2 regions of the Isoalcanivorax beigongshangi genome follow, and region 2 is predicted to be linked to the other one. Evidence: predicted binding sites of a transcription regulator. Region 2 holds the regulator's gene; the other holds the start of a gene.
The links. The regulator FNR, encoded in region 2, switches genes on or off when oxygen is low (the NO sensors DNR and NnrR bind a similar motif). The targets are predictions, from matches to a motif close to TTGATNTANATCAA.
Positions count from the first base shown of each region.

Region 1: a site for FNR is predicted at 2,115-2,128, ahead of ccoN (cytochrome-c oxidase, cbb3-type subunit I). Genes of this name have one in related genera too.

Region 1 is NZ_JBGCUO010000002.1:271,075-286,457, forward strand. Features, by position in the region: gene ccoO (cytochrome-c oxidase, cbb3-type subunit II) at 1-624, opposite strand, end outside; gene ccoN (cytochrome-c oxidase, cbb3-type subunit I) at 627-2,057, opposite strand; gene AB5I84_RS12910 (Rieske (2Fe-2S) protein) at 2,222-2,560, opposite strand; gene AB5I84_RS12915 (adenosine kinase) at 2,563-3,567, opposite strand; gene mrcB (penicillin-binding protein 1B) at 3,654-5,975, shown strand; gene AB5I84_RS12925 (tetratricopeptide repeat protein) at 5,951-6,463, shown strand; gene hemL (glutamate-1-semialdehyde 2,1-aminomutase) at 6,469-7,758, opposite strand; gene thiE (thiamine phosphate synthase) at 7,822-8,451, opposite strand; gene thiD (bifunctional hydroxymethylpyrimidine kinase/phosphomethylpyrimidine kinase) at 8,461-9,222, opposite strand; gene hemJ (protoporphyrinogen oxidase HemJ) at 9,234-9,656, opposite strand; gene argC (N-acetyl-gamma-glutamyl-phosphate reductase) at 9,790-10,851, shown strand; gene AB5I84_RS12955 (DUF6776 family protein) at 10,851-11,609, shown strand; gene AB5I84_RS12960 (bactofilin family protein) at 11,593-12,015, shown strand; gene erpA (iron-sulfur cluster insertion protein ErpA) at 12,074-12,412, shown strand; gene AB5I84_RS12970 (DUF3820 family protein) at 12,423-12,647, opposite strand; gene AB5I84_RS12975 (anhydro-N-acetylmuramic acid kinase) at 12,647-13,768, opposite strand; gene AB5I84_RS12980 (peptidoglycan DD-metalloendopeptidase family protein) at 13,737-15,098, opposite strand; gene tyrS (tyrosine--tRNA ligase) at 15,335-15,383, shown strand, end outside.
Region 2 is NZ_JBGCUO010000001.1:1,617,665-1,633,047, forward strand. Features, by position in the region: gene AB5I84_RS07325 (carboxy terminal-processing peptidase) at 1-1,920, opposite strand, end outside; gene AB5I84_RS07330 (nucleoside recognition domain-containing protein) at 1,995-3,215, shown strand; gene corA (magnesium/cobalt transporter CorA) at 3,293-4,246, shown strand; gene AB5I84_RS07340 (MBL fold metallo-hydrolase) at 4,256-5,098, opposite strand; gene AB5I84_RS07345 (hypothetical protein) at 5,179-5,652, opposite strand; gene yaaA (peroxide stress protein YaaA) at 5,753-6,535, shown strand; gene AB5I84_RS07355 (universal stress protein) at 6,557-7,492, opposite strand; gene fnr (fumarate/nitrate reduction transcriptional regulator Fnr) at 7,529-8,239, opposite strand; gene hemN (oxygen-independent coproporphyrinogen III oxidase) at 8,330-9,703, opposite strand; gene AB5I84_RS07370 (MAPEG family protein) at 10,094-10,522, opposite strand; gene AB5I84_RS07375 (multidrug effflux MFS transporter) at 10,663-11,841, opposite strand; gene AB5I84_RS07380 (amino acid deaminase/aldolase) at 11,914-13,101, opposite strand; gene AB5I84_RS07385 (aldehyde dehydrogenase family protein) at 13,098-14,600, opposite strand; gene AB5I84_RS07390 (hypothetical protein) at 14,610-15,011, opposite strand; gene AB5I84_RS07395 (FAD-dependent oxidoreductase) at 15,008-15,383, opposite strand, start outside.

The DNA of each region.
Region 1 (15,383 bases), on a different contig from region 2:
ATGGCCCAGAGAGAACAGGTAAGCAACAACGGCATCTTCTTCGGTCACATTTGCCCATTCGCCGCCTTCGCGGGTCTTGGCCAGCTGCTCGGCAATGTCTTCATCGGTGTAGGGCACGCCGAAGTTCTTCTGGAACACGTTCAGGGTGCGCTCCATGGTGGCCCAGTTCACTTTGTTGCGCTGTAGCCAGGGGTAGGCCGGCATGTTCGACTCCGGTACCACTGAGCGCGGGTCACGCAAGTGCTCACGGTGCCACTGTTCAGTGATCGGGCGCAGGCCAACGCGGCCAAGGTCCGGACCGGTACGCTTGGAGCCCCACAGGAACGGGTGCTCCCAGACGTCTTCGCCAGCCACGGTGTACGGGCCGAAACGCTCAGTTTCAGCACGCAGCGGGCGTACCATCTGGGTGTGGCACACGTGGCAACCTTCGCGGATGTAAACGTCGCGGCCCGCCATTTCCAGCGCCGTGTAGGGGCGCAGGGTCGGGATCGGCTGGGTGGTGGCCTTCTGCCAGAACAGCGGCACGATTTCGACCAAGCCGCCGAAGCTGATGATGATCAGCGTCAGCACGATCAGCAGGCCAACGTTCTTCTCGATGACGGCGTGTTTGCTATTGCTCGACATGATTATGCCTCCACCAGCTTGTTGTCAGCGCCCTGAGCGTCACGGGAGCCACGGATGGTGAGGTACACGTTCGCGGCCATCAGCACCATGCCCAGCAGGAACAGGGCACCGCCGACCAAACGCACGATGTAGAACGGCTGACGCTCGGCCAGCTCTTGCACGAAGTTGTACATCAGGGTGCCGTCTTGGTTCACAGCGCGCCACATCAGGCCCTGCATGATGCCGGATACCCACATCGCAGCGATGTAGAGCACGGTGCCGATGGTGGCGAGCCAGAAGTGCACGTTGATCCAGGAGGTGGAGTACATGCCCTTACGCTCGAACACGCGCGGGATCATTACATACATAGCACCGATGGAAATCATGGCTACCCAGCCCAGTGCGCCGGAGTGCACGTGACCGATGGTCCAATCGGTGTTGTGGCTCAGGGCATTCACGGTCTTGATCGACATCATCGGGCCTTCAAAGGTGGCCATGGCGTAGAACGACAGGGACACGATCAGGAAGCGGATGATGGGGTCGGTACGCAGCTTGTCCCAGGCGCCGGACAGGGTCATGACACCGTTGATCATGCCGCCCCAAGACGGGGCGAACAGCACGATGGAGAACACCATGGCAACCGACTGTACCCAGTCAGGCAGTGCGGAGTAGTGCAGGTGGTGGCCGCCGGCCCACATGTAGATACCGATCAATGCCCAGAAGTGCACGATAGACAGGCGGTAGGAGTACACCGGACGCTGCGCCTGAATCGGCACATAGTAGTACATCATGCCGAGGAAGCCGGCAGTCAGGAAGAAGCCCACGGCGTTGTGGCCGTACCACCATTGCACCATGGCATCGATGGTGCCGGCGTAAGCGGAGTAGGACTTGAACAAGCTGACCGGCACCGCAGCACTGTTAACGATGTGCAGCAGCGCCACGGCAAGGATGAAGGCGCCGTAGAACCAGTTAGCCACATAGATGTGGCTGGTGGTGCGCTTGGCCAGGGTGCCGAAGAACACGATGGCGTAGGAAATCCACACCGCGCCCAGCAGGATGTCGATCGGCCATTCCAGCTCTGCGTATTCCTTGGTGCTGGTGTAGCCCAGCGGCAGGGTGATGGCTGCCAGGACGATGACCAGTTGGTAACCCCAGAACACGAAGTTCGCCAAGCGCGGGAACGCCAGCGTGGTGTGGCAGGTGCGCTGTGCAACGTACAAGGAGGTTCCCATCAACGCACAGCCACCAAAGGCAAAGATCACCGCGTTGGTGTGGAGCGGGCGCAGACGGCCGAAGCTGGTCCACGGAAGCTCGAAGTTCAGGGCGGGCCACGCGAGTTGGCCTGCGATCCAGACACCGACGAACATGCCGACGATGCCCCAGATCACAGTCATGATCGCGAATTTTCGGATAACGCTGTAGTTGTACACCGGAGGCGCGGTTGACTCTTGCATGCTGAGGTCCTTGCAGATTTGTGCGCTTGCACGTTAACAGTGTGATTTTAAAGCCTGTTGACTTGCGTCAAGGTCAAAATTGAACCGGACGTGTCCGGTTCTGCTGCGAAATGGCTGGCAAGCGGTGGCCTTCAAGCAAGAGTGCCCAAACGTGCGGGCACACCTCAGGCCGGGGCGTTCTCCAGCGTGATCCAGACATCCCCATCGCGGATGTCGTGGGTGATCGCAACCAGTTTCTCCCCATGGCACGGACCCGATACACACTCTCCGGATTCGATCTCGAACAAAGCGCCATGGTTTGCGCAGGTAATGAACTGAGCTTGGTCGTCCAAGAACTGGTCAGGCATGAAGTTCAGCTCAATCCCCAGATGGGGGCACCAGTTCCAGTACGTATGCAGCTGGCCGTCCTGCACTACCGCCAGCACCGAGTGGGCACCGAGTTGGAAGCCGCGTGCGGCGCCTTCCTCGAGTTCGTTGCGCGCACAAAGTCGCACTTCGGACATGCCTACTCTCCCAGAACTTGACTACGTAGTGAACGCAAAGCGTCCCCGGACAAACGGGGGCCGAAATCGCTCACTACTTGCGAGGCGGCATGGCAGGCCAAGGTGCCGGCGGTCTGCACGTCCCGGCCACGCGCCACTGCATAGAGAAAGGCGCCCGCGAACGTGTCGCCGGCACCGTTGGTGTCCACCGCCTGGGTGGGCACTCCAGAAACGGCGTGGATTGTACCACTGTCGAAAATTAATGCGCCCCTTGCGCCGCAGGTCACCACCACCTGGCGAGCGACCGCGGACAGCGCTTGCAGCGCCGCTTCCGCCGAGTCGGTGCCGGTGAATTGGCGCGCCTCGTCCTCATTGCAAAACAGCAGGTCGACACCAGCCCCCAGCATTGCCGACAGTCCGTCGCGGAACAATTGGACCATGGACGGGTCTGACAGCGTCATCGCCACCTTCACGCCATGCTGTTCGGCCAGTTCGCGCAGCCGGATGGCCGCAGCGCGCCCGCTGGGCGAGGTCACCAGGTAGCCTTCCAAGTAGACCCAGCGGCTGCGGGCTAGGGCTTGTTCGTCGAGGTCGTCCACCGACACCTGCTCGGAGATGCCGAGGAAAGTGTTCATGGTGCGCTCGGCGTCCGGCGTGACCATGACCAGACAGGTGCCACTGACGCCCTGCGGCCGGTGCGAATGCATGTTGGTGCCGACGCCGGCGCTTAACAGGTCATTCACGTAGAAGGCGCCGGTGTCATCGTCGGCCACGCGGCAGGAGTAGTAGCTCTGTCCGCCCAGACCTTGCACCGTCATTGCGGTATTGGCGGCAGAGCCGCCGCTGGCGCGTTTGCGCGGCTCACCGCTGGCAGTCAGGGCGGCGATGGTACGCAGCTGCTGCGCTTGGGGCACCAGCGTCATCAGGCTCTTGGCAATGCCGTGCTCGGCAAGGAAGGCGTCACTGACGACGAATTCGGTATCCACCAGGGCGTTGCCGATGGCGTACACATCGTAGAGGGGCGACATCCCAACACTCCGTAAAAAATGGCGAAACATTATGCGTTCTAGACGCTCTGTTGCCAAACCTCATCGTTCCATCCGTATACTGCGCCATGTCTCGAAAACGCCCCCCGAAAAAACAAGTCCGACGCCGTGCGCGCCGACGCTTCCCTTGGTCACTGCTGTGGAAACTCCTCGCGGTGCTGCTGCTGGTGGCAGCGGTGGTGCTGGTGTGGATGGACGCGCAGGTGCGCCAACGTTTCGATGCTCATCAATGGCAGCTGCCGGCGCGGGTCTATGCCCAGCCGGTGGAGCTGTACAGCGGCCGGGTTTTGGAATGGCAGCATCTGGAGCAGATGCTGGCGCTGCTGCGCTACCGCAATGCCGCGTCAGCGCCGATGCCGGGCAGTTACCAGCGCCAGGGCGGCACGGTGCTGCTGCATACTCGCGCCTTCCGCGACAGCGACGGCGGTGAGCCGGCCCGGCAGCTACGGCTGACACTGGCTAACGGCCGCATCCAGAAGGTGGCCGCCGCTGATGGCAGCACGTTGCCGGTGGCGCGGCTGGAGCCGTTGCAGGTTGGCAGTATTCACCCCGGCCACAGCCAAGACCGCATTCTGGTGCGCCTAGGCGATACCCCGCAGTTGCTGCACGACATGCTGTTGGCAGTGGAAGATCGCGGTTTTTATGAGCACCACGGTGTGTCGCCGCGAGGTCTGGCACGGGCGGTGTGGTCCAACCTGCGCTCCGGCGGCGTGTCTCAAGGCGGCAGTACCCTGACTCAGCAGCTGGTGAAGAACTTCTACCTGTCCCAGCGTCGGACCATCGGCCGCAAGCTGATGGAGCTGCCGATGGCAGTGCTGCTGGAGCTGCACTATGAAAAAGAACAAATCCTCGAAACCTATCTGAATGAGGTCTACCTCGGCCAGGACGGCGCGCGGGCCATCCACGGCATGGGGTTGGCGGCGCAGTTCTATTTCGGCCGCGCGTTGGAGGAGCTGGAGCCGCACCAGTTGGCGTTGCTGGTCGGCATGCTCAAAGGGCCCAGCTATTACGATCCGCGCCGCAATCCGGAGCGCGCCGAGCGTCGCCGCAATGTGGTGCTGACCGTGGCCCATGAGCAAGGGCTGCTCAGCGAGCGTGATTACGGCATTGCGCTGGAACGGCCGTTGGATGTGGTGCCCAAGGGCGCCGGAGCGCTGTACGCCTTCCCCGCCTTCATTGATCTGGTGCGCCGTCAGTTGGCCCGTGATTACCCAGCCGAGGCGCTGTCCAGTGAAGGGCTGCAGATCCATTCCACGCTCGACGTGCTGGCCCAACTGGCGGCCGAGGATGCTTTGGCCCGTACGCTGCGCCAACGTGATGCCGACGGCAGCCAGCAGCTCAATGGGGCAGTGGTGATTACGGCGCCCGACCAAGGCGATGTATTGGCGATAGTGGGTGACCGCACACCGCGCAGCGCCGGCTTCAACCGGGCGTTAGATGCGTTGCGGCCCATCGGCTCGCTGGCCAAGCCGATGGTGGTGCTCACCGCGCTGGAGCAGCCGAAGCGCTTCTCACTGGCGACTATTATTAATGATGAGCCGCTCGAAGTGTCGATGCCCAATGGCCAGGTGTGGGCACCGAAGAACGTGGACAACCGCTCGATGGGGCCGATGCCGATGGCGGAAGCGCTGGCGCGCTCGCGCAACCAGGCGATGGCGCGGCTGGGCATGGATGTCGGCTTGCAGCCGATCATCGCCACGCTGCAGCGGCTGGGTGTGCAGGGGAATATCCGCCCCTACCCGAGCCTGATTCTCGGCAGCCATAACATGACGCCGTTTGAAGTGGCGGTGATGTATCAGCCGCTGGCTACCGGCGGTTTCCGCACCCCGCTGCGGGCGATCACCGATGTGCTGGATCTGCACGGCACGCCGCTGGCGCGCTATCCGGTCTCGGCTGACCCGGTGGTGCAGGAGGCTCCGGCCTACCTGACCCAGTGGGCGATGGTGAAGGTAATGAGCGAGGGCACCGGCCGCGCTGCCTACAACACGTTGCCTCACGACCTGATGGTGGCCGGCAAAACCGGCACCAGCGACGGTCTGCGCGACGCGTGGTTCGCTGGCTTCAGCGGCAATCACTTGGCGGTGGTGTGGATCGGCCGTGATGACAATCAGCCAGCAGGTGTGGCCGGTAGCAGTGCCGCGCTGCCGGTCTGGACTCAGGTGATGGCGAAGCTGCCTCAGCGCAGCTTGCGCATGGACCCGCCGGTGGATGTCGAGTGGGTGTGGATGGAGCCGGACGGCAAGACGCGCTCCGACGCCGGTTGTGACGGTGCGGTGCTGTATCCGATGTGGACCCCTTCCATTCCAGGGGTGTTGAGTGCATGTGCGGCGGCGCGCCAGACGCCGGCCGGTGAGGAGCGACGAGGATGGCTGCGACGACTGTTCGATTGATGGTGGTAGGTCTGACGCTGGCGCTGGGCGCTTGTGCCGTCACGCCTCCGGGCGGTGACACGGGCGCCGGCCCGCGTACGATTCCACAGCTGCCGCCCCAGCAGCCGGCCACTGCGTTACCGCCGGTGGCGATTGCCGCATCGTCGCCGACTTACAGCCTGTTGTCAGCGGCCCAGGGCGCGCGGCGACAGCAGGACCTGGGCAAGGCCGGGCGGTACCTGGAGCGGGCGCTGAATGTGGCCGGCCCGGGCGAGGCGACGGTGTTGTACCGGGAGTTGGCGGAGCTGCGTATCCAAGAGGGGCAGCCGCGTGCGGCAGAAGGTTTGCTGATGCGAGCGTTGCGTGAAGCGCCGGCTCATGATGAATGGCGGGCGGAGTTGTGGGAGCGCATCGCTGCGGTGCGCGCCCAGCAGGGCAACAGCGCTGGCGCCAAGGATGCGCGCCAGCGTGCAGACACATTGCGAGCGGGGAAGCCCCGCTCGGCCTGATCGGCTCAGCAGCCGGCCAAGAACACTTCCCGCGCGGCCTGCACCGTGGCGTCAATATCGGCGTCGGTATGGGCGGCCGACACAAATCCGGCCTCAAAGGCGGACGGTGCCAAGTACACACCGCGCTCCAACATGGCGTGGAAGAAACGCTGGAAGCGTTCCACGTCGCATTTCATCACTTCATCAAAACGCGCAACCCGGGTCTGGTCGGTGAAGAACAGGCCGAACATGGCGCCGACCTGATTGGTGGTCATGGCGATGCCGCTTTCGCGGGCGGCGGTAGCGAGGCCATCCAGCAGGCGGGTGGTGCGGGCAGTGAGCTGCTCGTGGAAGCCGTCCACCGCGATTTTCTCCAGCGTGGCCAACCCCGCCGCCATGGCGACCGGGTTGCCGGACAAGGTGCCGGCCTGGTACACCGGGCCGGCCGGGGCGATGTGCTGCATGACGTCACGCCGGCCGCCGAACGCGCCCACCGGCATGCCGCCGCCGATGATCTTGCCAAGCGTGGTCAGGTCCGGGCGCACCCCATACAGCGCTTGGGCACCGCCGAGTGCAACGCGGAAGCCGGTCATCACTTCATCGAAAATCAGCAAGCTGCCGTGCTCATCGCATACCGTGCGTAGACCTTCCAGGAAGCTGGCGCAGGGCGGCACGCAGTTCATGTTGCCGGCCACGGGCTCGACAATGATGCAGGCGATGCGCTCGCCCTGGGCGGCAAAGCACTCCTGCACGGCAGCCAGGTCGTTGTAGGGCAGGGTCAGCGTGTTCTCAGTCACCGCGGCCGGTACGCCCGGTGAGCTGGGCACGCCCAGAGTGAGGGCGCCAGAGCCGACCTTTACCAGCAGGCTGTCGACGTGGCCGTGATAGCAGCCTTCGAACTTCACAATCAGATCGCGGCCGGTGAAGCCGCGCGCCAGGCGGATAGCGCTCATGGTGGCTTCGGTGCCGGAGCTGACCATGCGCACCTGCTCAATCGACGGCATCAGCTCACAGACTTTCTGTGCCAGCTCGATTTCCACGGCAGTGGGCGCGCCGAAGCTGGTGCCCTGGTCCACCGCCGCGTGGATGCGGGCACGCACGTCGGGATCGCCGTGGCCGAGGATCAGCGGGCCCCAAGAGCCGACGTAATCGATGTAGCGGTTGTCGTCTTCATCGAACAGGTAGGCGCCTTCGCCGCGGTGAATGAACACCGGGCTGCCGCCGACACCGTTGAAGGCGCGGACTGGGGAGTTTACGCCGCCGGGAATCACTTCGCGGGCGGCGCGGAACAGCTGCTCAGAATGCTTGCGGACCATGGGTCACCTCGTCAGGGGAAAAACCACGTCACGGCGCTCGAACGCCTGCGGGCGGAGCCGTCGTCAACGTGGTGATGGGAAAAACAATGCGGCCAGCCGGCGGGCGGCGGCCTCGATATTCGGAGCGCCGAATACGGCATGGATCACTGCCAGCATTTCGGCACCGGCGGCAATCAGGTGCGCGCCATTATCAGCATTCACGCCGCCGATCGCTACCCGGGGCAGGCCGAGGGGTTGGGCGGCGGTGAGAATATCGATGCTGGCCGGCGGCGCCTGGGGCTTGGTGTGTGACGGGAAAAAGCGGCCGAACGCCACATAGCTGGCGCCTTGGTCGGCGGCGTTGCGGGCGAGATCCAGCCGGTCGTGGCAGGTCACTCCGAGAATCGCATCAGGTCCCAGCCGGCGGCGGGCGTCGGCCGCGTTGCCGTCACCTTGGCCGAGGTGTACGCCATCGGCGTGGCAGCGCAGCGCCAATTCGAGGTCGTCATTGATGATCAGCAGCGCGCCGTGCTCACGGGTCAGGTCGCGCAGGTCGCGGGCGCGGCGCAGGCGTTGTTCGGCGCTGGCGGGTTTGTCGCGGTATTGCAGAATGCGGGCGCCGCCGGCCAAGGCGGCGGCACAGGCTGGCATAAGCTGTGCCGGGGGGAGCAGCTGCGGATCGGTGATGACGTACAGTCCGGAAAGTGCGGTCATGGCACTGGCTCAGGGCAAGCGGTTGGGGATCAATTGTCCCTTACCGGCACGCCAAGCGCGGCGCAGGCACTGGTGGACATAGTCCTGCGCTCTCGCCAGCGCCTCGGCGGGGCTATGGCCATGGCCGAGCAGGGTGGCGGTGGCGGCGGCCAGCGTGCAGCCGCTGCCATGATAGGCGCCGTCCAGTCGCGGCCAGCTCAGGGTGGTGCGACCCGTCGCCGTGAACAGATGATTGTGTACGTCGGTGGTGTCGTGGTGGGTGCCGGTGATCACCACCGCCGGACAGCCGCTCGCCAGTAGCCGCTCGCCGCAGCGGTCAAGGTCGTCACTGCCAGCCAGACGCTGCGCTTCGGGTAGGTTCGGAGTGGCGATGGTGGCGCGCGGCAGCAACTCGCGCAGCATGGCCTCCGGTACCGTGCCGGCGGACAGGGCGCCGCCGGATTCTGCCACCAGCACCGGATCGACCACCACCGGCACTCCGGGCAGGCGGTCGAGCAAGCCCGCGATGGCGTGGATCATCTCCACGCTGCCGGTCATGCCGATTTTCACCGCATCGAAGCGCATGTCGTCCAGCAGGCAGTCGGCTTGCCGCAGTAGCAGCTCCACCGGCACTAGCTCGAAGCCCCGCACTTCTTGGCTGTTCTGGATGGTGAGCCCGGTGATCAGGGTGGCGGCAAAGCCGCCGAGGCTGTGAATCGCCTCAATGTCGGCGTGGATGCCGGCACCACCGGAGGGGTCATGACCGGCTATCACCAGAATGTTGGGTTTCATCGCTGCGGGCCTCAGAACGGTTTCACCACCACCAAGATCACGATGCCGAGCAGCAACACGATGGGGGCTTCGTTGAACCAGCGGAAATACACGTGGCTGTGGGTGTTGGCGTCACGGGCAAAGCGTTTCATGTGCATCAGACAAAGGTGGTGGTAGATCACCACCAGCACCACCAGCGTCAGTTTGGCGTGCAGCCAGCCGGAACGTAGCCACATATAATCCTGCAAATGCAGCAGCCAGATGCCGAGGCCGAGGGTGGCAATCATGGCCGGGGTCATGATGCCGCGGAACAGTTTGCGCTCCATCACCTTGAAGCGTTCGTTGCTAAGGCTGTCCTTGGCGTCAGCGTGGTAGACGAACAAGCGCGGCAAGTAGAACAGGCCGGCAAACCAAGATACGACCGCGACAATATGTAGTGCTTCAACCCACAACATCGGCAACTCCCCTCGGACAGACAGTCAGGAAGCGGGCATGATAGCTCAGTCCGGTGGCCAGCGGTGGTTGCCGGAGCGGTAGTGCCTTTTTATGATGCCCGCTGACAACGCACAGGGGCGCAGGAGTGTGAACATGAAAGCAACGGGCCAGACCTTCCGGGTCGGTATCGTCGGCGGGACCGGGTACACCGGGGTCGAATTGCTGCGCCTGCTGGCCAGCCATCCGCGTGTCACGGTGTCCGTGATCACTTCGCGGACCGAGGCAGGGCAGCCGGTATCTGACTTGTTCCCAAACCTGCGCGGTCACTATGACCTGGCGTTCACCGATCCGGATCCGGCCACGCTGGCGGCGCAGTGTGATCTGGTGTTCTTCGCCACGCCGCACAACGTGGCCATGCGCATGATGCCGGAGCTGCTGGCGGCCGGCGTGCGGGTGGTGGATCTGTCCGCTGACTTCCGACTCACCGATGCTGAACTGTGGTCGCGCTGGTACGGTGAGCCGCACGCATGTCCGGAGCTGTTGGCGGAGGCGGTGTACGGCCTGCCAGAAATGAATCGCGCCAAAATCCGCGATGCACGGCTGGTGGCCAACCCCGGCTGCTACCCCACCGCGGTGCAGCTTGGTTTTCTGCCATTGCTGGAGCAAAGCTTGGTGGATGTACAGCGGCTGAACGCTTTTGCGGCGTCCGGCGTCAGCGGTGCCGGGCGCCAAGCACGCATTCCCAATCTGCTCACCGAAGCCGGAGACAACTTCAAAGCCTATGGCGCTTCTGGGCACCGTCATCTGCCAGAAATCGAGCAGGGGTTGGGGTGGCTGGCATCAGACCCAGTGCGGCTGACGTTTGTGCCGCACCTGGCACCGATGATCCGCGGTATGCAGGCGACGCTGACTGCGGAGCTGGTGGACCCGACGCTGTCGCTGGAAGATCTGCAGACGCTGTTCGAGGACCGCTTCGCTAGTGAGCCATTCGTTGATGTGCTGCCGCTGGGTAGTCACCCGGAGACCCGCAGCGTGCGGGGCGCTAACGTGTGCCGATTGTCGCTGCACCGGCCGCAAGGTCGCGATGTGGTGTTGGTGCTAAGCGTGATCGACAACTTGGTGAAAGGTGCGTCCGGCCAAGCGGTGCAAAACATGAACATCATGCTCGACCTGCCTGAAACCATGGGGCTCGACGCTCCAGCGTTGCTGCCCTGATGAAGGCGCGCAAAAAGGTGGTTCGCGAACTGACATTGATGCCGGTGGATGTGACGCGACAGCGGCGTCAGCGCTGGTTATGGGCGGTGCTCGGGGGGCTGGCAGTAGTGCTGGCGTTCTTGGTCGGGGTGCTGGTCAGCGGCAGTGAAGGCTGGGGCAGCAATCTGGAGCAGCAGCGATTGCGCATGCAGCTGGCGCAGATGGAGACCAACCTGCGTGAAGCCCGTGATGACCTAGCCGTGCACCGCACCTCCAGTGAAGTCAGCAGTCAGGCGCAGGAGCAGGTGCGTGGTGAACTGCGTGGTCTACGCGACCAGATCGTTGAGCTGGAGGAAACTGTCGCGTTTTATAAAAGCATCATGGCCCCGGAAAATGGTGAGCAGGGCCTGCAGATTTCGCGTTTCCATGTGGCGGCTACTGAGCATGATCGCGAATACAGCTTCCGTCTTGTGCTGTCACAGGTCGGGGACAACAACAATTTCATCGCCGGCGATGTGGCGATGATCCTCGAAGGGGTGCGGGGCAACCAGCGGGTCGATATTCCGGCAGCGCAGTGGCTCAGCGAGGAGCACAGTTCCACCGCGTTCCGGTTCCGGTACTTCCAGGAATTGACCGGGCGGGTGCACCTTCCGGAAGGTGTTACGCCGCGCGCGGTCAGGGTCGAAGCGACGGCCAGCGGCCGTGGCGGCCAGCGGGTGGAACGCACATTTGGCTGGAATAGGGTTGAGGAGAACACAGAGCATGCTCGGTCGGGGTAATAAGAAGGGACGGGACAACTTCTGTAATCACACATTGATCGCATCCAGTGCCAAGGTCACCGGCGATATTGAGTTCACCGGCGGCCTGCATGTGCAGGGCCGGGTGGAAGGCAATGTACACGTAAGCGCCGATGGGGGGCGCTTGGTGATCGGTGAGAGCGGCTCGGTGAAAGGCGAGATCCGTGTAGGCGATATCCTCATCAACGGTCGCGTCGAAGGCGATGTCTATGCGGTCGGCAAGCTGGAGCTGGCGGAGAAGGCGGTGATTGAGGGCAACGTCTACTACAACCTGATCGAAATGGTGGTGGGCGCCCAGGTCAACGGCAAGCTGGTGAAGGAGGGTGCGCCGAAACATTTGCCGGCGCCGGACAAGGGCAAAGCCAAGGCGGCGTCGGCCGATACTTGACTGATTTAGTGCGGCATCTCACCATGGGGCCCGTTTCATCACTACCAGACGACGCCCCATGAGTGATTCTGCTGTTCTCTCATTTACCGATCGAGCCGCTGCCAAAGTCCGCGCACTGCGCGACGACGAGGGCAACATGGCGCTCAAGCTGCGGGTGTATATCACCGGCGGTGGGTGTTCAGGTTTCTCTTACGGCTTTACCTTCGATGAGCAGACCCGTGACGACGATACCGTGATCGAAAACGGTGATGTCGCGTTGTTGGTGGATGCCATGAGTGTGCAGTACTTGGCCGGTTCTGAGATCGATTACGACCAAGGTTTGATGGGGTCGCGCTTTGTGGTGCAGAACCCTAATGCCACGTCCACCTGTGGCTGTGGTTCGTCGTTCTCGATTTGACGCCTTGACCTCAGCCGCGCAGTAGCGGCTGCAGCAACCCTTCCAGTCCGTTCAGCTTCACTTCATACATCAGCGCCAATTGCTGGCCGAGTTTGCCGCTCGGAAAGCCTTGCCGATGCATCCAGACCAGATAAGGCTCCGGGAGCTGCAGCAGTGGCCGCCCGGCGTATTTCCCGTATGGCATGATCTGGTTCACTGCTTCGATCAATACGGCGGCGGGTGGCAGTTGGTCCATCACGGGCGGTGTCCGGGGTGCAGGGCGCCCAGTATGCAGGGGCCGGAAGCGCCGGTGACCTGCGGGGCGTTGGCGGGAATGCGGTTGAGGTGGGCCCAGGCAAACCAAGCGAAGGCGGCGGCTTCCACTGCCATTGGATCAAGGCCGTGGACGGCCACGCTCTCCACCTCTGCTTGTGGCAGTAACTGCTGCAGGCCGGTCATCAGCTGGCGGTTGAACACGCCGCCTCCGCAGACAATCAGGCGCGCGGGCGCAAAGCTGCCGATGGCATCCACCACTGACTGGCAGGTGAGTTGGGCGAGGGTGGCTTGCACGGTAGCAGCGCTCTCGGTGCCGACTAGACGGTGCTGCAACCAATCGAGACTGAAGTGCTCACGGCCGGTGCTTTTCGGTGGTGGCAGACAGAAATAATCGTCATTCAATAACCGTTGCAGCAGCAGCGGGTCTGGCGAGGTCGATGCGGCCCAGGCACCGTCTGGATCAAAGCGGCCGCCGCGGTGCTGGCGGTGCCAAGCATCTAGCAGCACGTTAGCGGGGCCGGTATCGAAGCCGCCCACCAGCGCTTCACCATCCAGCAGGGTGATATTGGCCATGCCGCCTAAATTCAGCACCACGCGGCGTTCGCCCGCCTTTGCCAGCAGCGCTTGATGTACGCGCGGCAGCAGCGGCGCACCCTGGCCGCCGAGTGCCACATCCCGGTTACGGAAATCTGCGACGGTGTCGATGCCGGTGCGCAGAGCAATCAGGTCTGGTCGCCCGATCTGGGTGCTGAAACCGAGGTGAGGGCGATGGCGGATGGTCTGGCCGTGGCTGCCAATGGCGATAATGCGGCGGCGATCCAGTCGCTCCGCGTCCAGCAGCCGCTCGACGGTGTCGGCGAACAGCTCGCCCAGCTCCACGTCAAGGCGGTAGAGCCGGTCCAGATCCTGCGGCACGGGACGGTTTAGGTCGACGATGCGGTCGTGCACGGTATCTGGAAGCGGCAGGCTATGTAGCGCCATGACCTTTGCTTGGCCAGGACTAACTTGCACCAGCGCTGCGTCCACCGCATCGGCGCTGGTGCCGGACATCAGCCCGATGAACAGCCCATCACGGCTCGTTGCGGGCAAAGGCGAAGGCATGGCGGTGCATGTCCATCTGCTGTTTGAGGGCCTCTGCGCGGGCCAAGAAAGCAGGGCGTTCTTGGCTGCTGATGCCTTGCGCCATCGGCAGCTGCACCGTGAGCGGATCGCGGTGACTGCCGTTGACATGGAATTCGTAATGCAGGTGCGGGCCGGTGGCGAGGCCGGTCATGCCCACATAGCCGATGGTCTGGCCTTGGCGGACTTGCTGGCCGGAGCGCAAACCGCCGGCGAAGCGGCTCATGTGTGCGTACAGCGTTGAATACTGCTGGCCGTGTTTAATGACTACGGTGTTGCCGTAACCGTTCTTACTGCCGACAAACTCCACCCTGCCATCGCCGGTGGCGCGAATTGGCGTGCCGGTAGGCGCCGCATAATCCACGCCGCGGTGGGCGCGCAGCGTGTTGAGAATCGGGTGGCGGCGGCCGGGGTTGAAGCGTGAGCTGATGCGGGCGAACTCCACCGGAGTACGGATGAAGGCGCGCCGGAGTGCATTGCCTCGGTCATCCAGATAGCGGCCCTGGCCGTTGTCGGCGTCGTAGCGCAGTGCCGTTAGGTGCTTGCCGCGGTGTAGGAATTCAGCGCGCAGGATGTTGCCGGTGCCGACTTTCTCGCCGTCCACATACAGCTCTTCGAACATCACCCGAAAGGTGTCGCCTTCGCGAATATCCAGCGCAAAGTCCACATCCCAAGCAAAGATATTGGCGAACTGCATGATCAGGTTGTCTGTCATGCCGGCGCGGTGGCCGGACATGAACAGTGAATCGGTGATAGTAGCTTCGGCATAGCGAATCTGGCGGTCGTACTGACGCTCGTGTTCGGTTACCTCCCATTGCTCGCCATCATGCTCGGCGGAAAGCGATTTCAGTTGGGAAAGGCGGTACTCCACAGCTACCAGCTGGCCGTCATCATTCAGTGCCGCGCGGACCACGTCGCCGACCCGCAGGCGGGTCAACGCTTTCAAACGCTCGTCGGCGGTGACCAGTCGGTGCACATCGCTGATGGAAACGCCGATCGACTGGAGCAGTGCCGACAGCGTGTCGCCGGATTGGACCGTGAGATCGTGCCAGTCAGGGCCAAAACTGGCAGTAGCCACCGCGGCAGTGGGCGTGTCAAAGGGGGCGTCATCGGCGAGGGTGTCGTTTGCGGGTGATAGCTGCTCCGGAGAGGGGAGTGCCAGTGCTCGGGTAGACATTGCAGTGGAAGTGGCATCGTCAGGCGCAAGCACCAGCGCAAGGGTGACGATGGCGGCCAGCGCCGCACAGGCCAGTACGTGGCCTTTAGGGAAATGGCGTAGCCACTGCAGGGCAGATTGTGTGGGTGGTTCCATCTGAAGTGAATTCTCAGCTTGTGGGCTTAACCCATCGATAAATAGAGGGCCTGGCTGGAACTTGGTCGAAAGTTAACCGTCTTTCGTGCCCGCGTTCAAGTGTTACAATGCACGGCTTCCCGATCCGGGGTCGCGCGCAGAACTCTGCGACATATATAGGTAGGCGAAAACCGGATCGATTTTATTGGATGTGATGCCGGCAGTGCCGGTGCACGCCGCGTACAACTGAGGTAGGCATGGCGGATCAGGACACCCTGGAACAGACCCTCGACATCATCCGTCGCG
Region 2 (15,383 bases):
CTGTTCCTTGCGGCGCTCGGCCTCGTTAAGGGACACCACCTTGCGCGCGCGTTGTTCATTCAGCAGTGATTGTTGCGCACGTACGTACTGGAATTCCGGGTTGTCGCGTACGCGTTGGTCGTGCAGCGGCGTGAGCGTCTTGATGAAGCCAGACAAATCCGCCAACGGCCGGTAGCGGCTGGCTGGAATTTGATCCCACGGCAGTGCGTTGGGCAACGCGCTTTCACCGATTTCCTGCTTGTCGATTAGGAACGGCAAAGCAAGGTCCGGGGTGATGCCCAGGTTCTGGTTGCTGGAGCCGGAGATGCGATAGAACTTGGCTTGTGTCAGCTTGAGCTGCCCATGGGGCAGCGGCAGCAACGTTTGCACTGTACCTTTGCCGAAGGTGTCATCGCCGATGATCAGCGCGCGACCGTAATCCTGCATCGCACCCGCAAAAATCTCCGAGGCAGAGGCCGAGAACCGGTTTACCAGCACCGCCATCGGGCCCCGGTAGAGCGCGCCGGGGACCCGGTCCTGTTCGGCCTGCACTCGGCCACGGGCATCACGTACCTGTACGGTGGGGCCGCCATCAATGAACAGTGATACCAGCTGGGTGGCTTCCAGCAGTGAGCCGCCGCCGTTGTTGCGCAAGTCGATCACCAGCCCATCAATGCCTTGCTTGTCCTGCTCCAACTGGCCGAGCAGTCGCGCTACGTCGCGGGTGGTACTGGTGTAATCCGGCTCGCCGCGGTTGTAGGCGTCAAAGTCCAAATAGAAGGCCGGCAGTCGGATCACACCGATGCGGGCCGCGCTGTGGCCTTCGGCCGCCGGGATGTCGAGGATCAGTTTCTTCGCCGCCTGTTCCTCCAGCATCACTTTGTTGCGTTCGATCACCACTTCACGGGTGGTGTGTTCGCTGTTGCTGCCGGCGGGGATGATTTCCAGCCTTACCTTGCTGCCTTTCGGCCCGCGGATCAGGTTCACGACTTCATCCAAACGCCAGCCAATGACGTTGACGATCTCGCCTTTCTCTTGACCCACGCCGACCACCCGGTCGGCCGGCTTCAGCTGTCCGGCCTTGGCCGCCGGACCACCCGGCACCAGCCGCACCACTTTGGTGTACTCGTCATCCGCCTGTAGCACGGCGCCAATGCCTTCCAGCGAACGGCTCATGCTGATGTTAAAGTTTTCCGAGGTCACCGGGCTGAAATAGGACGTATGCGGGTCGTACACCTGCGTCAGCGCGTTCATGTACACCTGGAACACATCTTCGGCGGTGTTTTGCCGCACCCGTGACAGCTGACTGCGGTAGCGGCGCGCGAGACGGGTCTGGATCTCGTCATCCGCAACGCCGTCGAGGCGCATCGACAGCACTGCATTCTTCAGGCGCTGGTCCCACAGCGTATCCATGGCCTTGCTGTCCGCCGGCCAAGGCTGTTCGCTGCGATCAATCATCAGTGTCTCGGCGCTGTCGAAGTCGAGTTCGTCGAAGCCTTTTTCCAGCTTCGCCAGCAAATAGTCGAGCCGCTCTTCCAGCCGCTGCTGGTAGCGGTTGAAAATACGGTAACCGGACGTCAGGGTGCCGCGTCGCAGGTCCGTTACCAGCTTGCTACGCAGCGGTTCGAATTCGCTGAGATCGCTGGCGAGGAAATACACCCGGTTGGCATCCAAGTCGCGCAGGTAGCGGTCGAACATCTGCGATGACAGCTGCTCGTCCACTGGCAGTTGCTGATAATGACTGCGCAAGCGATCAAGAATGGCGCGCGCTGCCTCGGCATGCACCGGTTCCGGTTGCAACATCCCCGGCGCCTGTTCGGCAGCCTTGGCCGTGGCCGGCGGCGTGTCGCGGCTGAAGGCGCCGGACACCTGCAATGCACCGGCTGCCAGCAGCAGCACCAGCGCGGCAGATTGAAGCAGGGAACTAGGGCGTTGCGTCATCATCAGGAACCGGTCGCCATGCAAGAGGAAGTCAGTATAGGCTATGTGCGCGAACGGGAAACACGGTAGCGCACATGCACCTTCTGTTTATTGGTTTTTTGCTGTTGGGCATTGTTGCCGCGTTGGTCCGCGCCGTTTTTGGCGCACCGGACGCCTTGTCCCACAGCGTGCAGGCCATGCTGGCGGCAGCGGACCTAGGTGTCAAAGTCAGTCTGGGACTGGTTGGCATTTTGACGCTTTGGAGCGGTTTTTTCCGACTGGCGGAGAAAAGCGGATTGGCAGAATCGCTGGCGCGACGGGTGAACCCGTTGCTCGGTGCGCTGATGCCGTCGGAAAAAAAACATCCTGATGCGCTGGGTCCCGTGGCGATGAACTTGTCCGCCAACGTGCTCGGGCTCGACAACGCCGCCACGCCATTGGGATTGAAGGCGATGGAGCGGCTGCAAGCGCATAACCCCTCCCGCGACACCGCTAGCGACAGCCAGATCATGTTTCTGGTGTTGAATACTTCGTCGGTCACGCTGATTCCGGTCACGGTGCTGATGTACCGAGCGCAGCAGGGTGCGGCGGACCCCGCCGATGTCTATCTGCCAATGCTGATTGCTACTACCGCGTCTACGTTCGTGGGCGTCTGGCTGACGGCGCGACTGCAAAAAATCTCATTGATGCAACCCGCTCTGCTGTGGGCCGCCGGGCTCTGGGTTGGGCTGCTGGCGCTGCTGACCTGGTTGTCGACCTCGGTGGCCGGTGATGCCGCCGCGACCTGGTCCAGTGCCATTGGTAATGGCGTGTTGTTGGGGGTGGTGGCGCTGTTCCTGATCGCGGCCCATCGCGCCAAGCTGGATGCCTATGCCACTTTTATCGAGGGGGCGAAAGAAGGCTTCGAAACCGCTGTCCGGCTGATCCCATTCCTGGTCGCGATGCTGGTGGCGATCGCGTTGCTACGCGAAGCCGGGGCGCTGGATTTGTTGTTAGAAGGGATTCGGCGGCTGGTGCAGGCGCTCGGTGTGGATGACGCCTTTGTCGACGCGCTGCCGGTGGCACTGTTGAAACCGCTCACTGGCAGCGGTTCGCGGGCGATGATGCTCGATGTCATGAATACCCACGGCGTGGACTCTTTCGCCGGAAAATTGGCAGCGGTAATGCAAGGCAGCACCGAAACCACCTTCTATGTGCTTGCGGTGTATTTCGGCAGCGTCGGCATCACCCGCATGCGTTATGCACTGTGGTGTGGATTGGCGGCGGATGTAGCCGGTCTCAGTGCTGCCATTGTTGCCAGTTACTGGTTGTTGTGATGGCTCGGATTGCCGTCATCAACGCACAGCATGATCAGTTGTGACGTCTGGATCCTGACTCGCCAAGGGATAGCTGAATGATCTATGTGTTCGATATCGAGGGCGGTACGCTGCGGGAGCGCGGCGCTGATGCCCAGCATCTGGAAGCACTGCGCAGCGCGCGTTGGATTGATGTGGTCGATCCCGAGGACGACGAAACCGCGCTGTTGAATCAGCTGCGCAAGGGTATCGTGCCGGACGATTTCGATGATGTTGAGGAAATCGAAGCGTCGGCGCGGTTCTTCACCGATGACGCTGGCATCCATGTGCACTCGCTGTTTCTTTACCAGAGTGAAGGGCGGCACCGCACCACCACGGTGGCGTTCGTGCTGGCGGGTGACCAGCTGCTCACGCTACGCGATACCGAGGTGGCGGACTTCCGACTGATGCGGATGCGCGCGCGCCGGGCTTGGGTAAAAGCCGATGAGCCGTTCGACATTTTGCTCAGTATTCTTGAGCAGAAAGTAGAAAACCTTGCTGATGCGTTGGAGCACATCCACCGACAATTGGAAAACGTCAGCCAGATGGTGCTTGAGGATGAAACCTCGAAGATGGAAGACGCCATCGACCGTATGGCCAAGCTGGAAGACAGCAACGGAAAAATCCGTTTGTGTTTGATGGATACCCAGCGCTCCATTTCATTCCTACTGCGCCATATCCGCAGCGATGCGGAGCGACGCGCGCTGTGCATGGAGGTGCAGCACGACATCGAGACGTTACTGACCCATACCAACTTCCTGTTCGAAAAAATTAACTTCCTAATGGATACCGCTCAGGGCTTCATCAACATCGAACAGGCGCAGATCATCAAAACGTTCTCGATCGCCGCTGTGGTGTTCCTGCCACCAACCATGGTCGCCAGCATCTACGGCATGAACTTCCAGATCATGCCGGAGCTGAATTGGGATGTGGGGTACCCGTTCGCGCTGGGGCTGATGTTCCTGTCCGGGGTGGCGCCGTACCTGTACTTCAAATTCCGCGGCTGGCTATGACGCTGCGGCTCAGCACAGCGTCCAGCGGTCCGCCACCAGTTCAGCGCGTTGCTCTTCTTGCAGCTTGATCAGGTGCGCGGTCAGTGACAGTGATGCCACGCCATGCAGAAATACTGGCGTGTCGTCATACACCGTGGTTACCAGTTCCGCCACAGTGCTGCCGGGTTGTTCGCGGAGCATCCGCACCACTTTGTCCTCGCGGCGTTGGCGGTGGCCAAGGGTGTATTCAATGTAATCCTGTGGGTGACTGACCACATCACCGTGACCGGGCGCCAGCAGCGACAACGGCTCGGATTGCAGCCGTGCCAAGGAGCGGAGGTAGGCCGACATCGATCCTGCCGGTGGCGCCACCACCACCGTTGAACCCTGAATCAAGTGGTCACCACTGAACAACACGCCGGTTTCTTCCACCAAATAGCAGAAGTGATTGGAGACATGGCCGGGAGTGGCGATGGCGCGCAGATGGCGGCCGTCTGCCAAAGCTAGGCGGTAGCCGTCTTCCACTAACGTGTCGGGCTGCCAAGCCTCGTCCTGCAGGCCGTCGTCCGGCGCCAATGGGCCGTGGCAATGCAGATCACCAAGCAATTGCGCGGCAGGGGAGTGGTCACGATGGGTGTGGGTGACGATCACCGCCACCAGCGGCTGTCCCAGTTGCTCTGCAGCGGCCAGCAGCGCCGCAGCGTGCTGGCTGTCCGCCGGACCGGGGTCTAACACAGCCAGTCCATGCGGCAATGCCAGCAGATAGCTGTTGGTGCCGGGCCCGGTCATCATGCCAGGATTGGGTGCCAGCACCCGCCAGACACCCTCCGAAATTGCCGTTGGCACACCGGGAATCAAGCCGCTAGAAGACATTGCTCCACCCTTGGTTATGGGAAAACCGGGGCATTCTGACGTTTTGCCGCTTGCAGGCCAAGCCGCAGTGACTGAGCGGTTCAGACGCCGCCTTGTTGATAGCCTTCCACCGCCATCACTTCTACCGTCACTTGCTGCTGATCGCCGAGCAGCGTGGCGGGCAGGCGTACGACCTGCGAATAGGGATAACTACCGCCCACAGGCACATGCTGTTGCAGTCGCAAGGGAGCCGAAGCCAGCTCCTGACAAGGCTGATCAGCAAGGCACTCCCGCACCAGTGCACGCGCTTGGACCCGAGCCAGCGGATGCTCGGCCAAGTTGTAAATACGGCCACTGACGCGCAAGCCGGTTTCCAGTGGTCGCACCTGTTCTACGGTCAGCCGAACACTACTGGGCGCCAGCGCCACCAGCTCATTGCGATCAGCTTCCAAGAGCGCCACGCCGAGCACACCGAATACCGCTAGCACTGCCACACAGGCGGCCGCGAACGGACGGCGGCCCTGGTGCCAGCTAAACCACAGCAGTACCACGGCAGCCACTAGGACTGCGATCATCAACAACACTCTAAGCATGGAAAACCTCGTGCAAGCCAGTGGAGCGGTGGTGGAAGCGGGGCGCCTTACTATAATGCCTGTAACACCTAGGAGGCCCATGATGCTGATCGTTGTTTCCCCTGCCAAGACACTGGACTATCAGTCGCCGCTGCCGGCACTAACGCCGAGCCAGCCACGTCAACTGGAACACAGTGCTTTGCTGATCGAGCAGGCGCGCAAAATGTCGGCCGCCGATTTGTCGCGCTTGATGAAAGTCAGCGATGCCATCGCGGAATTGAATGTGCAGCGGTTCGCTGACTGGCAGCCGCAGATGGATGAGGGCGCCGCACGGCCTGCCTTATTCGCCTTCAAGGGCGATGTGTATACCGGGCTGGATGTGAGTCGTTTTTCCGCCGCTGATCTCGACGCTGCCCAGCAGCGTTTGCGCATCCTGTCCGGGCTTTACGGGCTGCTGCGTCCGCTGGACATGATGCGTCCCTATCGACTGGAGATGGGGACCCGCATGGCCAATGAACGTGGCAAAGACCTGTACCAGTTCTGGGGTGATCGCATTACCGACTTGCTGCGTGAAGACATGGCTGCGCAGCAGACCGATACCTTGCTCAACTTGGCGTCGCAGGAATATTTCGGTGCGGTGAAGCCGGCCCGCTTGCAGCAGCGCATTGTGACGCCGCAGTTCTTGGATGAGAAAAACGGCGTTTATAAAATCATTAGCTTCCATGCCAAGAAAGCACGGGGCTTGATGGCCGCTTGGGTGCTGCAAAACCGGGTGACGCAGGTCAGTGATCTGGAGCAGTTCGACGTGGCCGGCTACCGCTTTGCGGCAGCGGATTCTGATGCCGACACGCTGGTATTTCGCCGCCCAGCCTCCGCGCAGGGATGAGACCAGGCAGCGACGGGGCGCTCAGTCTTGCCAAGGCGATTGGAAGCCATCCGGTTTTACCGCGAGGAAGTCGCCCTGCGCATTAAGAGCGATTTTTTCTGCGGTACTGCCGAACAGTAGCCGGCGCAGCGGGTCTCGCTGTACCGTACCGAGTACCAGCAACTGCGGTGCGTGTTCGCTTTGGTAGGCAGCCAGCGCTTGGGCCGGCTCACCTTCCAGCAGCACCTGGTTGCTATGCTCGAGACCAGCCTGTTCACACAATTGGTTCAGACGCTGCACGTAGTAGTCGCGCACTGACTTCATATCGACGGTGTAAGTCGGTAGGCCTTCGCCCACAATCAGCAGCAGATTGTCGTCCGGATGTTCAATCACGTGAGCGAGACGCAGCGTGCCATCGAGTGCATCACTGAAATGCCGCGCTGCTTTGACCACCTCGGCGTTGAGGCCGGCGAGCGCGCCTTCGTCTTGATCCGGATCCACTGCCGCCAGCACGTCCACAGCGCCGCGCCAGGGCAGGGACGATACGCACATCACCGGGCAGGGCGCCTTGCGCAACAGGATCCAGTGGCGTGGTGTCAGCAGTAGCCGCGAAAGGCCGGTAGTGCCTTCATCGCCACTCTGAATCACTACACATTCCGGAATGTCGGCCAAGATGACATCGCGCAGGGCGCTCTCGTCGTCTTTTTCCCAGGCCAGCAGGATTTCCACTTCGCTACGACATTCGCTGCAGTCCTGCAGCAGTTGCGCGATTCGCTGCCGCCAGCTGTGCTCCAGCGACGCCTTGGCGCGCTCGAAGTGTTCACTGGAACCATTGGTCGCGCGGACCAGCGCTGGTGCGTAAATATTGACGAATATCCGCAGCCGCCGGCGGTTCTCTTGGGCCAGATGGGCGGCCTTGAGCAGCGCCATCTGCGGACATTTAAGATCGGGTTCGAGTACTGCTAGGACCGGGGTCATGACCACCTCACTGTGACGCAGCGACTGGGACAGGTATCAGCTTGTACAGGTTTTGCGAGAATCGCCACATAGGCCCGGGCGATCAAGGATCTGGATTTCGCGGCCGTCGACGCTGATCAGTTCCTGCTGCTGAAGCCGGGTGAATATTCGGCTAACGGTTTCCACGGCAAGCCCCAAGTAGTTGGCGATATCGTAGCGTGACATCGGCAGGCGGAACTGGGTATTGGACAGGCCACGGCGCTGGTGGCGCGCGCCGATACTGAGGATCAGCGATGCCACACGGTCATCCGCCGATTTTTTGCTAAGCAGCATGTGTAGCATCCGATCTTCCTGGATTTCGCGGCTCATGAGGCTGAAGAAATGGCGCTGCAGGGTCGGAATCTTGGTCGACAAGGCTTCCAGCTGGGTGAATGGAATCTCACACACGGTGGACGTTTCAAGCGCCTTGGCGGAAGACACATGGTGGGCGGTGCCGATGCCGTCCATGCCGACGATTTCGCCGGGCAGGTAGAAGCCGGTGACCTGCTCATCACCTTCTTCAGACATGGAATACGTTTTCAGCGCGCCACTGCGCACCGCGTAGACCGCTTCAAAGGAATCGGCGGCACGGTAAAGGTGCTCGCCCCGTTTCAGTGGGCGGCCGCGGCGGATCATGCGGTCCAGCTCATCCAGCTGTTCCGGCTCCACGGCTAGTGGCAAGCAGATCTGGCTGAGGCTGCAATCGTTGCAGGACACTCGGACTGTCAAGGTCGTCTCCGGTTGCACTGAGGGTGGGGATGTCACACTACAGTAGTATACGACCACCACCGAATTTTGCATGGTAGTGTGATCGGGTCCTCAGATGATACGACTAAACCGGGTGGCGGTCTGCGGCGTTTGATAGCGATCAAACACCATGGCCACAGCTCGCGCCGCTAAGCGTCCCATTTCAGTAATCTGCAACAGGCGTCCATCGAAAGTGACCAACCCGTCGGCCAGCAACGGCCGTAGCGAGTCCAACTCGGCGCGGAAATAATTGGCAGCGTCGATCTGCCAGTGCTGGCCGAATTGTTCCAAATCCAACTGCATACCGCACAGCAGCGTCATGATCAGATCGCGACGTAATTCGTCGTCCTGATCAAGCCGGTAGCCTTGTCGCACCGGGAATCGGGCTTGGTTCAGCGACATCTGCCAGTCATCGATTTGGCGTGCGTTCTGGGCGTATAAGGTGCCGAGTTGGCTGATGGATGAGACTCCGAAACCAACCAAGTCGGCATCGCCGTGCAAGCTGTAGCCCTGGAAGTTCCGGCACAGCGTGCCGTCTCGCTGTGCTTGTGCCAGCGCGTCATCGGGCTTGGCAAAGTGGTCCATGCCAATCAGCTGATAGCCCATTTCTTCCAACATGCTGCCGGCGCGGGTGAGCATGCGCAGCTTTTCAGAGGGTGAGGGCAGGGTGGTTTCATCGATCTGACGCTGCACCTTGAACCGGCTCGGAAGATGGGCGTAGTTATAGAGCGAGATACGATCGGGATCGAGTGCACCCAATTGTTCCAACGTCCGTGCCAATGAGGTTTCTGATTGCCAGGGGAGGCCATAGATCAGGTCTGCATTGATGGAGCGGAAACCGAAGTCGCGGGCGCTGCGGAACAGTGCAAGAATCGTCTCGAACGGCTGCACCCGGTTTACTGCCTGTTGTACTCGTGGGTCGAGATCCTGCACGCCGAAGCTCAGGCGGTTGAAACCAAGTCCGCGCAGCAAGCTCAGTCGGCTGCTGGTGACGGTACGCGGGTCTACTTCGATGCCGTAATCCCCCCGATCCTGATCTAGCAAGTGGAACAAGCGGCCGGTTTGATGCATCAAGCGTGTTAGCTGGGCATCGTCAAAAAAAGTCGGCGTGCCGCCGCCCCAGTGCATCTGAACCACCGGCCGCTGACTGTCGATCAACGCGCTTTTCAGCGTCATTTCCTTCAGCAATGTTTCTAAATACGGTTCGGCGATGCGTTTGTCACCGGTGACGATGCGGTTGCAGGCGCAGTAATAGCAGACGTGCTCGCAGAAGGGGATGTGCATGTACAGCGACAGCGCCCGCTTGGCGTTATTGCCGTCCGCCAACGCGTCGCGGTAGTCCTGGTCGGTGATTTCTTCATGGAAGCTGCTGGCCGCAGGATAGGAGGTGTAACGCGGGCCATGTCCGCCGTAACGCTTGATGATGTCGGGGTTCCAGCAACTCATTCAGACTCTCCGGCGCCAGTGCCATATGGGAGGCTGTGATAATGACGTTTAGGCTAGAAAGCGAGTTGATGCACGTCAACGGAGAGCTGGCTAGCTGAAGGTGCGGCAGTGTCCCGGTGATGTCAGGTCGATCGGTGTAAACCTGTGGTGTACTAGGGTCCGGGGTGTCGACATAGACTGACCATTGGGGCGAGCCAGGTGCTGATCGACAGTTGGGCGACCTGTCTGGCCTTAATGAGTACGTCATTTGACATAATATACATTACACGTCTTATCGGTGAGTCTAGGCAGTGCAAGATGCCACTGGATATCCTTCTTTGCCGAGCGCAGTGCTCCATACCCCAGCTCGATCTTGAAAGGCAGCGCGTGCGCTGCCTGCCAAATACCGTATCAAGCCACCTGCAGCGCCAACTGCAAAGCGATGCCAACCAAACCAAACAGCGCCAACGTGCTCAGCGCGAACACCACGAAGCGAATTTCGACCGAGTCAATCAGTGATTGCACCAGACTGTGCATCACGCGCAGCCCGGTATACGCCCAAGCCAAACCCAGCGCCACACTGGAGGTACTGCCCAGCAACACCAGCGCCACCACCGTGGCGTAGAACAACGTCGGTTGCTCCATTAAGTGGTTGTAGTTGTCTGCTTTCCAGCGAATCTTTGCTGGCAGTTCTGCCATTTGTTCACCACGCGGGCGTTTAGCATCGAGACGCATCCTAGCCTTGAAGATGGCTGGCACTCGCAGGGCGAGCATCCACACCAGCATCACGCAACTCCAGGCAACAAGGGTGATCATCGGCAACAGAAGAGATTGACTCATGGCGGCTCCATTTGGCTGCTATGTTATTGATATTAATGGAGCGAGACCGCCCCGCTCCGTTATATAGCCTCGGGCGAGTACACGGCAACAAGAAATGTGGCGATCGGTGGCCCCGCTGCCGGGGCCACTCTCCCCTGCCTTCAGGTCTGCGATCCGTCGCCACGCGCAAGGCCGTAAAAGGCGACGTTGGCTAGCAAGACAGAGCCGAGCATCGCAACCGCCATCGGTAGCACCGATTCGGTGTGGAAGTGGGTCAGAAGGAAGCCAAGGATACCGGCCAGCAGGAACTGCAGCGCGCCGTTGAGACCGCTGGCCGCGCCGGCATCGCGGTCGAAGAACGCCATGAAGCTGGCCATGGCGTTCGGCACGATCAGCGAAACCGCCCCCACCACCAGCATGACGAGCGGCACCGCTAGGGCCAACGTCAGCAAACCAGTCACTGCTAGGGCTAGGAACACGCTGGCACCGAGCAACTGCAGCGTAAGGCCCCAGCGCAGCATCACCGCCGGATCGTAGTGGCGCAGCAACACCACGTTGAGCCGGTTGAGCAGCAGCATTAACACGATATTGGCACCGAACAGCACTGGGAACAGTGCTTCAGTGGCGCCGAAATGGGTCATGTAAAGGAAGGCAGAATCAGTGATGAACATGAACATCGCTGAAAAGCCCATGGCGTTGGCAAGAATGAAGCCCATCGCCTGGCGGTGGCACAGTACGCGACCGTAGCCGGCCAAGGCGCCGCCCGGTTGCGGTCGTGGCGGGCGGGTCGGCAGGCCACGCACCAGCACCAGTAGCATGATCGCCGCGTACAGGGCCAAGAACATGAAAATCGATTCCCAGCTCCACAGGTGCAGCAGCAGTGAACCCACAGCCGGCGCAATCAACGGAGCCACCAGCATGATCAGCCCGATGGTGGTCAGTACCCGTGCGGCTTCCCGACCATTGTAAAAATCGCGCACCGAGGCGGCAGAAATAACCACTGCTGCACCGCCGCCGAACGCCTGCAGCAGGCGCATCAGGTACAGCATAGTGATCGAGTCGGCCAGCACGATCCCGATACTGGCAAACAGGAACAACAGCAGGCCGCCCACCGCGACCTGCTTGCGACCCAGGCGGTCACTGAGTTGGCCGCCAAACAACTGGCCAAAAGCCGCGCCGATCAGATAGAGGCTGACGGAGGTTTCAACTTGGTGCACGGCGCCGCCGAGATCATCGGCCATGCGTACTAGTGCGGGAAGGTAAGTATCGATGGCCAACGGGCCGAGGGCGGACAACAGCGCCAGCACCACCGCTAGGCGCACCGGAGAAACAACCTGCATGCATCACTCCCGATTGCGAATCGGCATAGCATACCGGTTGCCGCTGCCGGCGGCCCGTTCACTGGTGGGTTGTTACATGAATTGCCATCCGAGCCCGCGGTAGGTAGGCAGTCCTCCAGTGACGGTACCGCCCTGCACCACCAGCACCTGATTAAAGCGCTCGCACAGCTCGCCGGCTTTAGCGTGACGGAACAGCACCGCATCGCCGATTGCCGGTAGCCGTGAGCCTCGCAGTGGGGTTTGCACCTCCCCTGCCCCTTCTAGTGGTAATAAACTCAGACCCGGCGGCCACACCGGCGTCGGCAGGCGGTCGCTGCCGGCAGCCCCGGATGCGATGTAGCCGCCACCGGCACAGGTGACGACATCGGCCTGAGGCTGGCGCACCACTTCCAGCGCAAAGAACAGCGATGGCGAATGTTGGAAATCCTGATAGTGATCAAATAGTACCGGTGCAAACAGGCCACTGCCGGCACTGACTTCAGTCACCGACGGATCGCTGCAAGTGGTTTCCAGACTGCCGGTGCCACCACCATTGACGAAACGCAACTTGGCGCCCGCCTGTTCCAGCGCATTGACCACCGCTTGGCGACGGGCGGCCAAACGCGGCAGAGAAAGCTGTTTCAGGCGGCGAATCAAGCGGTTTTTCAGCGCCGCCCCGGGCACTTGGTCACCGACTCCCGCCACTTGCGCTTCATAGCCCATGACACCCTCGAGCCGAACACTTGGCAGTGCACGGATTACGTCGAAACAGGCCACTGCTGCGCTGGCAGAACGGATTGGTGAACGCTGCACACCGAAATGCAGCCCTGGCAGTGGCAGCGACAAGTCCACGTCCAAGCACAGTGGAAATACCACGTGCTCCTGCTCGCCGATTTCGGCGATGCGCTTAACCTGCTCGGCATCATCCACCATCAGCGTAATCAGGCGGCCTTGTCGCAGCTGCTCGGCCACTGCTCGCAAGGTGTCGGGCTGCACCGTGGGATACGCCACTAACAGGTCAGTGATGCCCTGCTCTGCCAAAGCGCAGGCCTCGCGCCCATGGAAGCACAGCACCCCTTGACAGCGCGGATCGGCGGCGAGCACGCGTTGGATCAGTGCCGGCACTCGCAGCGACTTACTGGCAATACGCAGAGGATGTCGGCCGGCACGTGTTAAGAGTGCTGTCAGGTTGGCATCAAAAGCATCCAGATCCAGCACTGCCGCCGGCAGCGGTTGATTTATCAAGGCGTGCTGCAGTGCGGAGAGAAGCGCTGCGCTCATTGGTCGGAACCGTTACTGCGCGGCAGTTGCGCCTGCTTCTCAAGCTTTAGACCGGCCTTGGCGAAGGTTACCCAGCGGCCTAGACCACGGCCGAATAGACCGTCAATCAGGCCACCGAACAGCGCAAACTTTTCCTGTGTATAGGGAAACCAGTTGGCTTCGATTTTGCTGCTCTGCTTGTCGATCAGTACCGCTTTGCTGCGCACCATGCCGCGCAGGCCCTCAACGCCCTTCGCGCGGCCATAGCCGGATTCGCCGACCCCGCCGAATGGTAGCGCTGGGTTGCCTTCGGTGAGCATCACGTTATTGATCGACACTGCGCCTACCCGCAGTGCACGTGCGACCCGTTCAGCGCGCGCGAGATCCTTGCTCCAGACACTGGCGGACAACCCGAACGGGGTGCTGTTAGCCAGCCGGATTGAATCCTGCTCGTCCTGGAAAGGCTGGACGACCAGGATTGGCCCGAAGGTTTCTTCCTGTACCACCAGCATGTCGTCACGCACGTCGGTGACCAGTGCTGGCCGCAGCATGCGAGTATCTCCGATGCGGCCGCCGCCGTGGATAGTCGCGCCTTTGGCTGCCGCATCGGCCAAATGACGCTGGACGATCTCCAGCTGGAAATCAGTGGTCATGGCCCCGATGTCAGCATTGCCGGTGTCGCCGCTGCAGACCACGAGCGCATCAAGGCGGTCACGTAAGCGTGACACCATCTCCGGGTAACGGCTTTGGTGGACATAAAGACGCTCGACTGCGGTGCAGGATTGGCCGCCATTGGTCAGCGCTCCCCACAGTGCGCCGGCGCTGGTGCGTTCAAGATCCACATCCTCGAACACTAGCATGGCGTCTTTACCGCCCAACTCCAGATCCACCGGCACCAGCAGCGGCGCACATTGGGCAAGGATACGGCGCCCGGTGCGCGCGCTACCGGTGAAACTGACCCGGTCTGGTCGCTGGGCAATCAGTGCTTCTGCCATTTCACCGGCGCCCTGCGCAATCTGCAGCGCCGCAGACAGCAGCGGCAGGCCGTCCACCAGGGATTCGATTAGACCGGTCAGCGGCGTGTGCTCGGAGGGCTTGAGTACCACAGCGTTGCCGGCAGCAAAGGCCGGAGCAATAGCGGTCATGGCGATGTGGAATGGATAGTTCCACGGGGTGATGACCAGCACCACCCCCAGCGCTTCGTACCAAATGCGCGAGCTCTTGCCCATTAGCGCTAGAGGTGTGGAGACCTTTTCATCGGCCAGCGCAGCCGGAGCAGCACCTTGCAACCATTGCAGATAATCCAGCACCCCGAGCAACTCCGACACCAGGGCATCGGTTCGGCTCTTGCCGGTATCTGCCACAATCCGATCCGCGATCTGGTCACGTTGTTGGTGGATGCGTTGCTGCAGCTGCCCGAGTTCCGCCAGTCGCTCTGACAGGGTGGAAACCGCCAGTTGTGATTGGGCGGCGCGGGCGCGGGAAAACAGCGTCTGAGCGTGGGTTTGAGCGTCGGTCACGGTAATACCTCAATCGGGACGGCAGTGAATGTGGATGCCCATGGTGCGGTAGCGCTTGGATTGGCCCTCGGCATCGCGATCCAAGCCGTTGTAGTAGCTGCTGATGATGACGCCGCGCAGGCCCATATCGAGCAGGCGAAACAATCCGGACCCGGGTAGCCGGGTGTGTGCCACCGCCGCCACCGTGCGCACCAGCCATCCCGGCAGCGGCCCCGGCAAGCTACCGAGAACACGCACCACCAGCCGCAGGCTGGCGATATCGTCCGCATCGCCAGCGGCGAGCAAGGCCGGCAAGTGGTCGGTAGCATCAGTGTCGCGATAGGACGGCAGGCCGCCCTGTCCCGGCAGATACGCGTGGCCGACGTTGCGCCAGCAACGCAGCTCGGCCGCACTCAGCATTAGTTCGCTCATGATGCGCGCTCCGTGACGAGGGTTGGCAGTGACAACGTCTGCCCGAGCAGCGCTTCCGCCGCTTGATGGGCCATCGCCATGATGGTCAGCGACGGGTTAATGCCAGGAGCATTGGGAAATACACTACCGTCCACCACATGCACGCGGCGGCTGCCGTGCACACGGAAGCCAACATCCACCACGGAGCGGCGCGGATCAGTGCCCATCACACAACCGCCCATCAAATGCAGGCCGATGTTGGTCGGCGAATCAATCACCTCTTCCGCCCCGGTCTGGCGGTAGATGTCGTGGATCACTTGGCGACCGGCTTTGGCACGCGTCAACTCCGGCGCTGCCAGCGGTTTGTCGACGCTGATGCGGCCGCGGCGATCG